Regions from separate parts of the Flavobacterium piscisymbiosum genome, predicted to be linked through region 3. Evidence: riboswitches for the same ligand, from Rfam matches in the RefSeq annotation. Region 3 holds a riboswitch; each other region holds the start of a gene.
What was found. A riboswitch is a leader RNA that binds a small molecule or an ion and turns the genes downstream of it on or off. The one in region 3 is predicted to bind cobalamin.
Positions count from the first base shown of each region.

Region 1: linked by a shared signal. The riboswitch ahead of LNP81_RS27450 (DUF5074 domain-containing protein) and the one ahead of LNP81_RS16890 (TonB-dependent receptor) in region 3 are both predicted to bind cobalamin.
Region 2: linked by a shared signal. The riboswitch ahead of LNP81_RS00650 (TonB-dependent receptor plug domain-containing protein) and the one ahead of LNP81_RS16890 (TonB-dependent receptor) in region 3 are both predicted to bind cobalamin.

Region 1 covers NZ_JAJJMM010000001.1:1,730,484-1,735,484, forward strand. Annotated here, with positions in the region: gene LNP81_RS07775 (DUF4259 domain-containing protein) at 123-542, opposite strand; gene LNP81_RS07780 (DUF6814 family protein) at 635-862, opposite strand; gene LNP81_RS07785 (MFS transporter) at 874-2,370, opposite strand; cobalamin riboswitch at 2,613-2,804, shown strand; partial or broken gene LNP81_RS27450 (DUF5074 domain-containing protein) at 3,172-4,443, shown strand; tRNA gene LNP81_RS07800 (tRNA-Phe) at 4,899-4,974, opposite strand.
Region 2 covers NZ_JAJJMM010000001.1:119,841-124,841, reverse strand. Annotated here, with positions in the region: gene LNP81_RS00655 (YncE family protein) at 1-261, opposite strand, end outside; gene LNP81_RS00650 (TonB-dependent receptor plug domain-containing protein) at 267-2,129, opposite strand; cobalamin riboswitch at 2,157-2,364, opposite strand; gene cobC (alpha-ribazole phosphatase) at 2,431-2,964, opposite strand; gene LNP81_RS00640 (adenosylcobinamide-GDP ribazoletransferase) at 2,949-3,746, opposite strand; gene tnpA (IS200/IS605 family transposase) at 4,179-4,610, opposite strand; gene cobT (nicotinate-nucleotide--dimethylbenzimidazole phosphoribosyltransferase) at 4,655-5,001, opposite strand, start outside.
Region 3 covers NZ_JAJJMM010000001.1:3,901,356-3,906,356, forward strand. Annotated here, with positions in the region: gene LNP81_RS16870 (hypothetical protein) at 1-1, opposite strand, end outside; gene LNP81_RS16875 (RidA family protein) at 397-786, opposite strand; gene LNP81_RS16880 (Crp/Fnr family transcriptional regulator) at 960-1,523, opposite strand; gene LNP81_RS16885 (hypothetical protein) at 1,785-2,033, shown strand; cobalamin riboswitch at 2,328-2,535, shown strand; gene LNP81_RS16890 (TonB-dependent receptor) at 2,650-4,698, shown strand; gene LNP81_RS16895 (beta-propeller fold lactonase family protein) at 4,695-5,001, shown strand, end outside.

The DNA.
Region 1 (5,001 bases), 2.2 Mb from region 3:
CTTTGAGGTGGCCCTTTTTAAAATATACTTGCTAAGTAAAGATTTTGGTTTGGTTAGTAATGCAAAAGGGCTGTTCTATATAATTATAGACAGCCCTTTTCTGGTTATTAAATTTATGTTTTTTAATTCTTAAGACGTTTAATTAGATCCTCAATGTTTTGTTTCCATTTGGGGTATAATTCTTCATTGTCAGACCATAACTCATTTAATTCGGAATTATCACTTATAACTTTTTCTAAGGCACGTACTGCAGGTATTTTTAAATCGTTTAAAATAAGTTCCTTATTTAGGGAATTAAAAAGATTTACATTAGTTTCGTCTTCCTGATCTTCGTTGTCATTTCTAAATTTTGTTCCATTTAAAAAATTATCAATGTACGCAGCAGAAACTGTAACTGCGTGGCAATCTTCATAATCTAAATAATCTGAATTTATTGCTTTTTCAAATGAAGAGTTAAAAAAAGTTCTAGCATCCTCTCTTATTTCGTCAAAGAAGTCATAAGCTGTGTCGTCATCAAATATTCCGTAATCCCAAGCTCCCATTTTTTTAATTTTTAAAATATTATTGCAAAGTTTTTTGTGATATCTTACTTGTAAATATATTGAATTTTGATTTCAAAAACTTTACCACTTAATTATTTCTTCTTATCGTTATATTCTCCAATTACGGCAAAATAACCAAAAGTTCCCAATCCTAAAACAATGAGAGGAGTAAGGATAAAAAGGATAATGATTCCAAATACTAAATCATCTTGTTGGTCTGACAGGAGTTTGGGTAAGCCAAATTCGAATATGCAAAAATAGGCCGCTGCAACTGCAAGTATAATCCACAAAACACCTAAAATTTGTTTGATCGCATTCATAGTTTATAATATTAAAGGTGATTAGTTTTATTTTTATTATCGATATAAATCATTCCAATTACAAAACAGACTGAAGCTATAATAATAGGATACCAAAGTCCGTCGAGGTAAAAGTCCGCTTTTCCGGCTGCTTTAGAATGCGTTACAAAATAGGTTGAAATAGCAGGAAGTAATCCTCCAAAAATACCATTACCAACATGATAAGGCAGAGACATTGAAGTGTATCTGATTTTCGTTGGAAACATTTCGACCAAAAATGCCGCGATAGGTCCGTATACCATCGTAACAAATAAAACCTGAATGAAAACTAAGAAAATTAAAGTCCACTCATCGTTGGAATTGATAGTAATCGAAGTGGTAATCTGAGCATCTTTTTTGCCTGAAAAATGCGTCTTTTTCTCTAAGAAAGAAGTTCCGTCGGTATATTCTTTATGTGTGGTATAGATAGAATCGTTGTCTTTATTGACCTCGATTGTTTCTTTTGTGGCCTGAGTAAGTTCTGTTTTGTAACTTACATCTGTGGTATTGTACATCATTTTATAAATAGGCCTGTAGAACAAAATGGCAAGAAGCATTCCGCCCATCATGATATATTTTCGTCCTATTTTGTCGCTCAGCCATCCAAAGAAAATAAAAAACGGAGTACCTAATAATAATGCAATACCTAATAATCCATCAACTTGCGACGAATCGATATTCATTACGGTTTTCATAAAACTCATCGCGTAAAACTGTCCCGTGTACCAAACAACACCTTGTCCCATTGTGGCTCCAAATAAAGCGAGTAACACAAATTTCAAATTGTATCGGTTTCCGAAACTTTCTTTCAGAGGGTTTGTACTGGTTGTACCTTCTTTTTTAGCTTTGGCAAAAACCGGAGATTCGTCCATGTTTTTACGAATTAAATAAGAAACACCTACCATAACAATCGAAACCCAAAATGGTACACGCCATCCCCAGGAATCAAAATCTTCAGGAGAAAGTACATTTTTGGTGGCCAGAATAACCATTAACGAAATGAATAAACCAACTGTGGCTGTAGTCTGAATCCATGACGTCCAATATCCTTTTTGTCCTACAGGAGCATGTTCGGCAACATAAGTCGCTGCACCGCCGTATTCTCCGCCAAGCGCTAATCCTTGTAATAAACGCAGAATCAATACTAATAAAGGAGCCATAAAACCAATTGTTTCATAACTCGGAATACAGCCTATTAAAAAAGTAGAGCCTCCCATTAATAATAAGGTAGCCATAAAAGTATATTTTCGGCCAATAATATCTCCGAGTCTTCCAAAGAACAAAGCGCCAAAAGGTCTTACAACAAATCCGGCAGCAAAAGTGGCTAAAGTCGACAAAAAAGCCGCGGTGGGATTATCACTAGGGAAAAATTTAGTTGAAATTACAACCGCCAAACTCCCAAAAATATAGAAATCGTACCATTCGATCATAGTACCCATTGATGAGGCCGAAATTACTTTCCAGATGCCTTTTGTAGAAGTTTTACTCATAAACTAATTTGTATACTTGATAATAATTAAAACTATTAAATATTTTTTAACGAATATAAAAGATAATTTTTTATTTAATTGATACTTTTTTAACAAATAGTGTTTATTTGTTGATTTAACATTTATTGGGTAAATCAAAGCTTGAGAATTCAAAATAAAATACAATTTGCAAAGACGCTCAAGGCCTTTAAAATAAAGAACTCTTGCTTTGTTACGAAAGAAAACACTAGTTTTGCAGCTCAAATTTTAGAACAGAAAATGGTTGTCATATTGATACAATATTGACATTAAAAGGGAATTTGGTGTAAATCCAAAACTGTCCCGCAGCTGTAAGCTCATTAACTGAAACCCTTTAATACGTCACTTTTCATTTTGAAAGGGAAGGCTGGGTGTAGGGAGCAAGTCAGAAGACCTGCCATTTTTATAGTAATAAATAGCTTTCGGGGATTGAAGCTTGAATTAAGAGCAATATATTTCACTTTATGTGATCATGTATGGTTTAGTTATTCTATTCTCGTAAGCCAAAAATAGAGTTTATGAGATTTTTTTTCTGCAAATATGATCGTCAAAACAATTTCTTTCAAGATGTTTTTCTACGCGATTCATTCTTTTTCTTCATTAAAAAAAAATCATTAAAACGTATTGTTGTACAAGATGTTGCTTTTACAAAAGTTTATTTTATATAACTTTTGAAAGGGTAAATTGTATTTCGATTTAAAGATTTAAGTAATATAATTTTTTAAATATTTAATAATGAAAAACCAATTTTTTTTCAAACCACTAATTGCAATCGCTTCTTTGATGCTGCTGACAGTTTCGTGTAATAATGATGATGATTTTACAGCGCCGCCTGTAATAAAAGGCGAACAGCAACTAAAAGATACTTTGACCATTGGAAAAACGCTGCAATTAAGCTCGAAATTAGCAGATAGAAAGAATGTTTCTTTTGAATGGGCCGTAGACGGAAAAGTAGTAGGATCTGATTCTACTTATATCTTTAAACCAGAAACAAGAGGAGATTTTAAAATTACAATGACGGCCAAAAATGATGGCGGAAACGTAGCTCTTACTTATGATATTCATTCATGGGGAGCTTATGAAAACGGTTTTTTTATGATCAACGAAGGATGGTTTGGTCACGGAACAGGAACGGTAGGCTTTTATAGATATGATACAAAAGCGGTAGAAGACAGTGTTTTTGTAAAAGTAAATCCGGATAAGGATTTAAAACCTGCAACGTCTACATTAGAATTTGGAACGATCATTAATAAAAAGCTATTTTTAGTTTCTAAAGTTGGCTGACCAGTGGTAGTTGCTGATGCTTATTCGCTTAAAGAAGAAAAAAGAATCGCGGCTAAAGGTGGAAACGACTGGCGCGCTGTGGTAGGTATTGATGAAAATCAGGCTCTTTTGACGTCGAGTAAAGGGATATTTAAGCTTAATCTTAATACGATGGAAGTGAGCGGACAAATTGATGGTATTACCGGTCAGGTAGGAGATATCGTGAAGTCTAACGGGTATGTTTTTGCATTGTCTGCTTCAAAAGGCGTGATTGTTATTAATGCTTCGACATTGGCGATCGAAAAAACTATTCCGGGTATGGTTTTAGGATTTGCAGTTACCGATGATAAAAAAGTATGGGCAGCGGGAGGTAAAAACCTTATCAGTATAGATTCAAATACCCTTGAAATAAAAGAAATTCCGTTAAGTTTTCAGGCTTACGGAAGTTGGGGAGCATGGCATCCGGGATCTATTACAGCGGCTAAAAATGATATTTTTATTGCTAAAAACGGAAGTTTTAGCGGTGGTAAAGAAGTTTACAAATACACTGGAACTCCGGAGTCCTTGGCATCACCTTTTATTACATTAACAAATTCGAATATCTTATATGGTGCAGGAATTGGTTATGATCGAAAGAAAAATACTTTGGTGCTAAATACGTTAAATGAAGGTTTTGGGGTGAATTTCTCCATTAACAACCTTTATTTATTTAATGCTGATTCAGGAGTTAGAACAGCTTCGGTAAATTATTCAGGATATTATTTCCCTGCGGTTTCTGTATTTCATCAATAATTTTTTTTGCAGGTGATTTAACTGCGAAAAGATTTAACCGCAAGGAACGCTAAGATTTACGCAAAGGTTCGCAAAGTTTTATTATAAAGCTTTGCGAATCTTTTTTTTGTGTATTATCACGTGTCCCGTGGTTGAAACCACGGGCTATATTTGAAATGCAATAACTTGTAAGAGTATACATTAATGCTGGAAATTTTTTAATACAATATAAACATAGCCAACGGTTTTAACCGTTGGGATGCAATATTGGTAAAATTCAATAGGCTTTTTGTCGCAATCACAAACTAAAAAAAAACACAAAGTTCACAAAACTTTTTATCGTAAAGCTTTGCGAACTTTGTGTTTTCTCAACATAACGTTAGGTGAAAATCTAAGCGATCTAAGCGGTAAAAAAAATAGCGATAAAGTTAGGAAAGTGTTAAAAACAAAAAACCCGAATATTGCTATTCGGGTTGTGGTGGTACCTCCAGGGATCGAACCAGGGACACATGGATTTTCAGTCCATTGCTCTACCATCTGAGCTAAGGTACCGTCTTGTGCTCAATGCGGGTGCAAAGA
Region 2 (5,001 bases), 3.8 Mb from region 3:
AAAACCAATGCATTGAATAATGTCGTTTGTTGTTTTTTCAGGATTTAATAAAGAAAAAACATTGTTTTCAATTTTTAAATCATCTGATAGATAAGATACATTTCCATTAGATTTAAGAAATTGACCTTCATTTGCAATAAATAATCCTCCTTCGTAATTTCCACGAGGTTCCGGTGTAGTATCATCATTATCACTGCTACATGACACAAAAAATGCCGAGCTTAGTATGACAGTTAAAAATAGTTTGTTAAATCTTTTCATTGTATTTAAAAATTAAGGTTTATGTATATTGTATAATTTCTTCCCGGCATTTGTCTGCTGGCAACGGGTTGGTAATTTTTATTCCAGATATTTAAAGCCTGTATTCCAAGTTTATAACTGTTCTTTTTTCCAAAATCGTAATCAATACCAATATTTCCAATATTGTAATCTTTTACTTTACTTGCAGGATTATTAAAAGGCGTTGTATAAGCATCTCCGTTGTATAAATATTGAAAATAAGAAGATACTTTTTTCCAATTATAAGAAACAGATCCTGTTAGTTTATGGTAAGGAACATAAATCAATTGCTTGTAAACAGATTCTCCTTTTATTAATTGTTTACTTTCAGAAACTGTATAAGCGTAAGTTCCGTTAACCGTAAAATGGTTGTTTCCTATTTTTGGTCTCCATTCTAATATTATTTCGGCACCATAAGCCCTTACTTTATCTGTGTTTTCGGGTGACCATGCGCCGCCGCTTCCCTCAGTTGGAACCCAGCGTAATAAGTCTTTGATGGAATTATAATAGGTGGTTAGTGAAACAGAAAAATTCTTTGTAAAAAACTCATTGCCAATTTCTGCCTGATAAGAAGTTTCAGGTCTTAGATCAGGATTACCGCTTCCTTCCCAAAACAAATCATTGTATGTAGGCATTCTGAAATTTTTTGAAGCATTAAATTTCACACGATAAAAATCAGTGAATTGATAACGTGTTCCAAAAGAAAACAGGAATGGATTTCCAAAATTATCGGTTACTTCCTGACGTATGCTGGCATTATAATCCCATTTGTCAGTCACCAAATGACTCAATAATAAACTAGCCGAACCAACTTCTCTTTTTGCATTATCGATGCTCGACCCATATCCTTTATTACGAGTGTAATCAACAATAGTGTTTAGTTTGATTTTATCATTTACATCAAAAGCCAAATCATATTTTATGATAGAAGTTTCAACTTTACCATATGTAAATAGTTCAGAATCTATATTGCTAAAATATTTATACGATTCCCCAATATGCGCCAATTTCAATTTTGATGTAAAACGATTGAATAAACTTTCCCATTCTAATAAATTTCGGGTGTTAAAATCGTTGTATTTTGTTTTGCTTTCTGTGGGTGTAATTAACGAAAAATGACGTTCTGCATCATAAAACTGGCTGTATGCTTTTATGGTGTTTTTAGCATCTATTTTATACCCAAAAGTGGTGTTCATGCTGGTATTATAATATTCACCATTTATGTTTCTCTGATCTGTTGTGCCTGGATACTTAAAATCATTATCAGAGCTATTTCTGGAAATATTTACCTGTAGACTATATTTATCAGAAGATGCGTTAATGCGATAGTTGGCACTCAAAGTATTGTAACTTCCCAGGCTAAAAAATACCTGATTCGAAAATTCATTTTTAAATCTCAAATCATTATTAAGGTGAATGCTTCCGCCGATTGCACTGCTCCCGTATAAAACGCTTCCTCCACCAGCTTTGACAGCTATAGAATTAAAATCTCTTGTTCCAACGGTATTGAAATCCGTCTGACCTAAAAATTGTGAATTAATGTTTATACCATTCCAGATAACTGCAGTTTGTGCCGCAGTAGTTCCTCTAAAAGAAGGTCCGGATGTCATACCAAGACCATTTTCCTTAAAATAAATGACAGTATTGTAATTTAAAAGAGATGTTAAAGAAGATGCATTTTTATTGATAACCGAATCATTCAATATTTGAACCGATTGTGATGTGGAGTACTTTTTAAGATTAACATCAGATACAATAACTTCTTTTAAGTTATTAATAGTATCTCTCTGCGCTACAATAATCTGGCACAAGAACAATAAACAAAAAGCAAAAAGTTTTTTCAAAATCATAATTTCTAAACTCTTTTTCCCGAGAGCTCGATATTGGTTACAAAGGCAGGTCTCCTGGCTTGCGTCTTGTTGTTTACCTTCCCGTTCGCGGGGGCGAGCAGTGGTTTGTAGTTAACAACAATCGTTCTTTTTTAGAACTAAGCTTACAGTTGCGGGTACAGCTCAAGATTTGATTATTACTTGATTCCCTTTTAATGTGTTTCGAAATAACACAACCTTAATTATTTGCAAAGATAAAGTTAAAAATGTCGAATTTTCTAATTTGTTTCACTATTAAGAATAAATTCTAAACAAAACGTATTTAAAGTGCTATTTTTATTACCTCACCAAAATCTACCTTGTTATTAAAAGCATCTTTTAGCGACAGGGAAGTACGATGACATAAAATGCTGCGAATTACTCCAGCGTGCGCTACAATAATGATAGGTTTTGTAATTTCCTTTGAAATTTGAGATAAAAAATCACCAACCCGTTCGTGTAATGCTATAAACGATTCGCCATTGGAAACGCTAATATTTACAAAATCCTCCATCCAGGGATTAAGCTGCTCCGGCGAAATTTCATTCCAGTTTTTCATTTCCCAATCGCCAAAATTCATTTCCATCAAACGATCTTCTTTTTCAAATGAAATTGCTTTAATGTTATTTTGAATGTATTGTGCTAAAATCACACAACGTTTTAGTGGACTGGAAAAAATTATTGCTTCAGAAGGTAATTGCGAAACAATATTTTCAAAAACAGACTCAAAAGGTTCTGCTAAACCCACATCCGATTGTCCGTAGCAAACTCCTTTGTCGCAAATCGTTTCGGTGTGGCGAACTAGATAAACTTCCATATCAAAAGAATACTTAAATAATAAACAACCTCGCAAACCTGTTGTGTCGCACCAAGGCAATCTCCCGTGTAGCCATCAATCCATTTCTGGAAATAACGCGCTAGAAAAAATCGCGTTATAAAAACCGGAATTAAAGCCAAAAGGAATTTATGTTGAAAATAAGAGAAAACAAAAAGAGGAAGTAATCCGAAGAAAAACGAACCAAAAACTTCTTTCCAGGAATGGTTCTTAGCTATAGGTTTACTTTTACTCGAAGCATCGTCTCTCGAATATTCATGCGTAAAAATAATAGAGATGGCTGCCAAACGGCTCAAAGCATGCGCTGAAACAAATAAAATAAAAACCTGAAAAAAGGCTATAGAATTATCTCCTTTGAAAAGCGAAACAGATTCTGAAAGTAATTTGAATTTTAATAAAAAAAGTAAAACCAAACCAATCGCTCCATAAGCACCAATAGCGCTGTCTTTCATAATGATCAGGATTTTTTCTTTGGTCCAGCCTCCGCCAAAACCATCACACACATCTGCAAAACCATCTTCATGAAAAGCTCCGGTGATAAGAACAGAAATAATTAAGGCAAAAATTACCGCAGTTTCTACAGAAAGAAAAAGAGAAAAAAGATAAAAAGCCAGAAAAGAAATACTGCCAACAATCCAGCCAATTAAAGGAAAATAACGAGTCGCCTTGTTTAAATAATCAGGATGATGGTCAATGTTTTTTGGACACGGAATTCTGGTGTAAAACATTAAAGAGGTAAAAAAAATATGTAGTTCTTTTTTCATTTAAAAAATGTAGAGTTATTAGGCTAAAGCCATTTTGTTTGTCAATTAATATTTAATCAACATCTAAAGATGTTGGCTATTCAAATCTCGATTGTTTTAAAATTTTATTCTTATATACGAATATGTTTTTTGAATAGCCCCCAGATTTATCTGGGGTTATTCTATTTAGGGTTAGAAAGGCTTTAGCCAAATTCTAATTGTTTATTTTTTTTTGAAGCTTCATAAATTCTTTTTCATTTATAGGATATAGAGTTATTCGGCTAAAGCCATTTTGATTATCAATATTATGTAACCAACATCTAAAGATGTTGTCTATTCAATTTAGATTGCTGATATTTTCATTATTAATATTAATGCGTTTTTTTTTGAATAGCCCCCAGATTCATCTGGGGGTATATATTTAAAGTTAAAAAGGCTTTAGCCAAATTTTATTTATTGTTTTTGAAATCCAAATTTTCTAATAATCTCGTTGTACTCTTCCTGAAAAGTTTTTTTCTTATGATGACTTTCTTGATTTTTAATATAATCCCTTACTTTATCTACTAAAGATTCTGAAACTGAAACCGCAAAATATTCATCTTGCCACTCAAATTTTTCTTTTGTCAATTTATTTTTATTAATCCAAAATGAAGATTCGCCCTTAAGTAATTGTATTATTTTTTGAATATTTTGATCAACTCCTAAAGAAATTAGACAATGGCAATGATCTGAATATCCATTTATAAAATCAACATAAATTCCTTTTTCTTTTGCGTTCTCTCTAATATGATTCCAAACTTTTTGTCTTAATTCTAATGAATCTAAAAATGGAAATCTGTTCTTTGTACCCCAAACAAAATGGATGTACACTTTTATTAATGGCATAATTATAATGTTTTTTCTTACTTAACGAGAAAATGCCACTAAAATTACTTCCTACTAATGCCAGCACTTTCAAAACTTGCCATATCATTCAAAAAAGTTTCAGCCGATTTTAAAACAGGGAAAGCAATCGCACAACCTGTTCCTTCTCCCAAACGCAAATCCAGATTTAAAATAGGTTTTGCATCTAAATGATCAAGAAGCTTTTGGTGGGCTTTCTCGGCAGAACAATGACAGAAAACGGCATTGTTTTTAATGTCAGGATTTATTTTTGCAGCAATCAAAAAGGCGACGCTGCAAATAAAACCATCAACCAAAATCAGCATTTTATTATCAAAAGCAGTCAACATTCCGCTGGCGATTTGTATAATTTCAAAACCTCCAAAATAGGCGA
Region 3 (5,001 bases):
AACTTAATATTCTTAAAATTTAATAAAAATAACGATAATCAGGAATAAGATAAAATTCAATATTTTTCCAAAAACGTACCAGTGAATTGAATTTATCTTATTACAAGACTATCGTTTCAGGTAATTACGTAAAAATTGAATTTTTAGTTTTGAAATATAAGGCAAAAAATTAAAAAAAATAGACGGATTTACATGTTTTTTTAGATAACCGTTTGAAAGACTATTGTTTATAGGTGTAAATTGTAAGAAGATTTCACTTCTTTTTTATTTTAAAACTTTTCAAATAGTAAATAAATTGATTTGATTTTTTCAATTTTAAAGAAAAAAAAATAAACAAAAAAGCTGCGTTTTTCCTGAAAAGAAAGACACAGCTTTTTTATATTAAATAGTGACAGATTATTTTACGACTGTTGCTTCCAGTTCAACTTTTAAAGTTTCAAAAAGACTTTTTACTTCCAGTAAAGTTGTAGCTTGTTTCATACCATGTTTCGCCACCCAATCCTGAATAAGATTAAAATGTGGCCAAAGTTCATCAGTCGCGGTAGTGTAGATATTCAACCGAACAATTCCGCTGCATTCATATCCGGCTTCGGTAATTACATGATCCAGATTTTGCAATGCCAGTTTTATTTGCGATTCCATGTTTTCGTTGCTGGAAATCCCGTCTGCACTTATTGCCGTTTGTCCTGAAACATAAAGTGTTCCCTGCGGATTTTTTACTTCAACTGCTTGTACGTAACTGCGTTGATTTTGCCATTCCCAAGGATTAAATTCTCTTTTTTCCATTTGTTTTCCTTTTTTCGTTTGTGCCAATACAGGCATCGTAGTTAATAATAGTAATACTAAAAGGCTTGCCGTTTTTTTCACGATTACAGTTTAAAATTGTAATACAAAATTGAGCATAACGGCTGGAAAGTACTCGTGACATTTTTCACGATTTTGATGTGAGAATTGTCACATCAGGAAGATAAGCGACTTAGTGTTTCGCGCGAAACTCCTAAATACGAGGCAATAAGACTTTTAGGAACACGCTGCAGGAGCGAAGGATATTGTTTTAATAATTGGTTGTAACGTTCTTTAGAGTTAGAAGTCTGCCAGGAAATAATGCGACGTTGAGATCCCAGAAAACCAAAAGTGGCTTTCTCCAGAAAAAAGCGCTCCATTTTCTGTAAACCGTTACATAGGTTTTTATAATCTTCAAACGAGCAGCAAAGCACTTCAGTATCTTCAAGGCATTCTAATGACATTGTAGCTTCAGTTTGGGTAAAAAAGGCGTAGTAATCACTTTCCCACCAATCTTCCATAGCAAAAGAAACAACATGCTGCTTTGCTTTTTCATCAGTATAAACCAATTTTAAAAGTCCCGAAATGATAAAATAAGAATGCTTGACAGGATTGCCTTCCTGAATAAGAAACTGATGTTTTTTAAATTTTTTGGCAGTAAAATGAGAAGACACAAAAGCAAACTCTTCATCTGTAAGAGGAATTATTTTCTCGATATGTTCTCTAAGTTGATTGTGCATAGTAGCATCCAAAGTTATTGAAATTTTAATAGAAGAGAAGCTTTTATTAGCGATATCAATTTTGCGATTAGCATAAAATATAAGAAAATTAAATTTAAGAAGTAGATAACGATTTAATAAAATTAATAACAATTTCTTAAACTTTTGTTTATTACTGTGTTGATAAATAATGTTTTATAAAGCTGTTTTAGGAACATTATTAACGAATTAATATTTATATTTGAGAATGAATCTGAGTCAAATAATTTAAAATATTTACAAATGGATAAAGCTATAAAACTAAAAGTTCGTAAGGAGTTGGATAGTCAACAACAGTTGAATATTATTAAATTAAAGGGTAGTTTAATCTCTAAAGGTTATACCGAAATTATTCATATCCTGGATCAGGATGATGAATTTCATATCAACTCTTTCGCAACTCCTTCTGAAACTACAAATGAAGTCCAGGAATTTATCAAAGCATTTATCTACAAAGAAAATTTGGCAGATACCATAACAATTTTCAGATAATAATAGCATTATCGTCTGAAGAATTAAAACTCTGCATTTTATTACACTTCTAAAATTTTAATCTTATTTTAAACATAGTCCAAGGTTTCAACCTTGGGTTATGTGTTTTTAGAACCCAATTCTCCAAGCCCCAACGGTCGAAATCGTTGCCAATCTTACAGCTGTATTTTAACTCAAAATTAATTTGGCAAAAACGTGTTTTTAATTCACTTATGTTATTAATGGTGTTTATGTTAATTCATTATTAAAAATGTAATTTCGTTACATTATACTTCTTTTTATAAAGATAATCATATCTTTACGTCAGATTTTGGTCTGTTTTCTTTAGAAAAATAAAAGAAAATAGTTAAAAGGGAATCAGGTGCAAATCCTGAGCAGACCCGCTACTGTAAGTTCTATATAAGTCTTTAAACGTTACTAATGCCATTGTTCGCCACGGTGAATGAGAAGGTTGTTTAAAGATGGAACAAGTCAGGAGACCTGCCATAATCACATAGTTTAAGACTTTCGTGGAATAAAGTCGAACAACAAGAATTGACCTGCTATTGCATAGTGGGATTCTCTCTTTTTGCTTTTTGATTACTACATCCGCGAAGTTTATTTAATTAAATCAGTGATGTATAATACAAAAAAATTACTCTTATTCTTTTTCTTATTTCTTATTCCGTATTTGCTTCATTCGCAAGTATCTAATGACAGTTTGCGTGTTTTAAAAGAAGTTATTTTAAAAGGTAAACCGTATCAGGAAGTAATTCCCGTACAAAGTCTTTCAGGAAAATTACTGGAGAATTTAGCGAGCCATAATGTTGCCGATGCATTGAGATATTTTGCCGGAATCCAAATTAAGGATTATGGAGGTCTCGGCGGACTTAAAACGGTCGATGTACGTAATATGGGTACACATCATGTAGGTGTTTTTTACGATGGTATTCAGTTGGGTAACGCGCAAAACGGAGTCACAGATCTGGGTAAATATTCCCTGGATGACATGGAATCCCTAACATTATACAACGGACAGAAAAGTGAAATTTTTCAGTCGGCAAAAGACTTTTCAGCCGCCTCGACCATTTATTTAAGAACAAAACGTCCTGTTTTTGTTGGCGATAAAAAAACAAATTTACTGGTAAGGTTTAAAACCATGTCCATCAATTATTTTGATCCTTCTTTTAGATGGGAACAAAAACTGAGCGATAAAGTCAGCATGAACGTAAGTTCAGAATACATCAAATCAAACGGACAATACAAATTTAGATACAAAAGAAATAATCTCGACGGATCTGTAGCCTACGATACCACTGCCACCAGACACAATAGCGATATAGAAGCTTTACGATTTGAATCCGGACTTTACGGAAAAATCAATAACGGTTCCTGGGATGCCAAAGTGTATTATTATGATTCTGACAGAGGAGCTCCGGGAGCGATTGTCGAGAATAAATTTTCTGATGGTTTCAGACAATACGATAAGAATTTTTTCGCACAAGGAACTTTCATTAAAGATTTTACAAAAAGATATAAGTTTCAGGCCAAAGCAAAATATGCTTACGATTACACGCATTATGTAGCAAGAGATACTACCAATATTTTAGGTGAAACCGTAACCGAAGGCGCACAATCTGATGATAGTTATTACCAGCAGGAATATTATGTATCGGCAGTAAACATGTACAGTATAGTATCGAACTGGGATGTTTCGCTATCTACAGATTTTCAGTACAACAGATTAAATGCAACCAGAAAAGGAATAAATACTCAGTTTTCTTTTCCGCAGCGTTATACAGCATTATTTTCTTTGGCAAGTTCGTACAGATATGGTGGTTTTAAAGCTTTGGGAAGTGTTGTGGGAACTTATGTTCAGGAAGAAGTGCGCTACAATGCAAAAGCCCCTGATAAAAAAGAATTTACACCTGCTTTATTTTTAGGTTACACACCTTTTAAGGAATACGATTTTAATGTAAGAGCATTTGCAAAACGTATTTTCAGAATGCCCACTTTTAATGATTTGTATTATACAATGGTTGGTTCGAGTACGTTGAGACCTGAATATATGAATCAGTACGATATTGGTTTTACTTATAATGTGCTTGTAAATAAAGGATTCTTCGATAAAATATCTTTTCAGGTTGATGGCTATTATACCAATACCAAAGACAAAATATTAGCAGCGCCTACAGGAAATTTATTTCGCTGGATGATGACCAATATGGGGCAGGTAAAAGGACAAGGAATAGAATCTGTCGTGAATATAGGCATGCACATTGGCAAAGTAAACTTAACCACAAATCTTACTTATACCTTTTCTGAAAACAGGGATTACACCAAATTTGGCGGTCTGGAATTATCATCTTACGGAGACCAGATCCCTTATACGCCATGGCATAGCGGATCAGGAATATTAAATGCTGAATACGAAACCTGGAACTTCAATTACAGTTTTGTATACGTAGGAAAACGATACAATGGCAATGTTAATAATATAAAAGTCAACGAAGTTCAGCCTTGGTATACACACGATTTGGCAGTGCAGAAATCATTTGCATTTCAGCATTATAAAATGAAAGGCGCAATAGAACTTAACAATGTCTTCGATCAGCAATACGAGGTAATTTACAATTATCCTATGCCGGGTCGTACAATGAAATTTATAATAAGTATCGAGCTATGAAAAAGATCACAACAAAATTAGTCCTCGGTTTATTGATAACCCTTGCTTTTGTTTCCTGTAGGGAAGAGGAAACGATTTTTCCGTCTTCGGATAAAAGTGTAGCTGCGCCAAGAAGCGACGGTAAAATAGAGGGATTTTATCTTCTTAATGAAGGTAATATGGGAATGAACAGAGCCAGTATTGATGTATTCAATTACAGGACAGGAAATTATACCACCGATATTTATTCAGAACGAAACCCAACAGTTGTAAAAGAATTGGGTGATGTTGGAAACGATATTCAAATCTACGGCAACAAGGTTT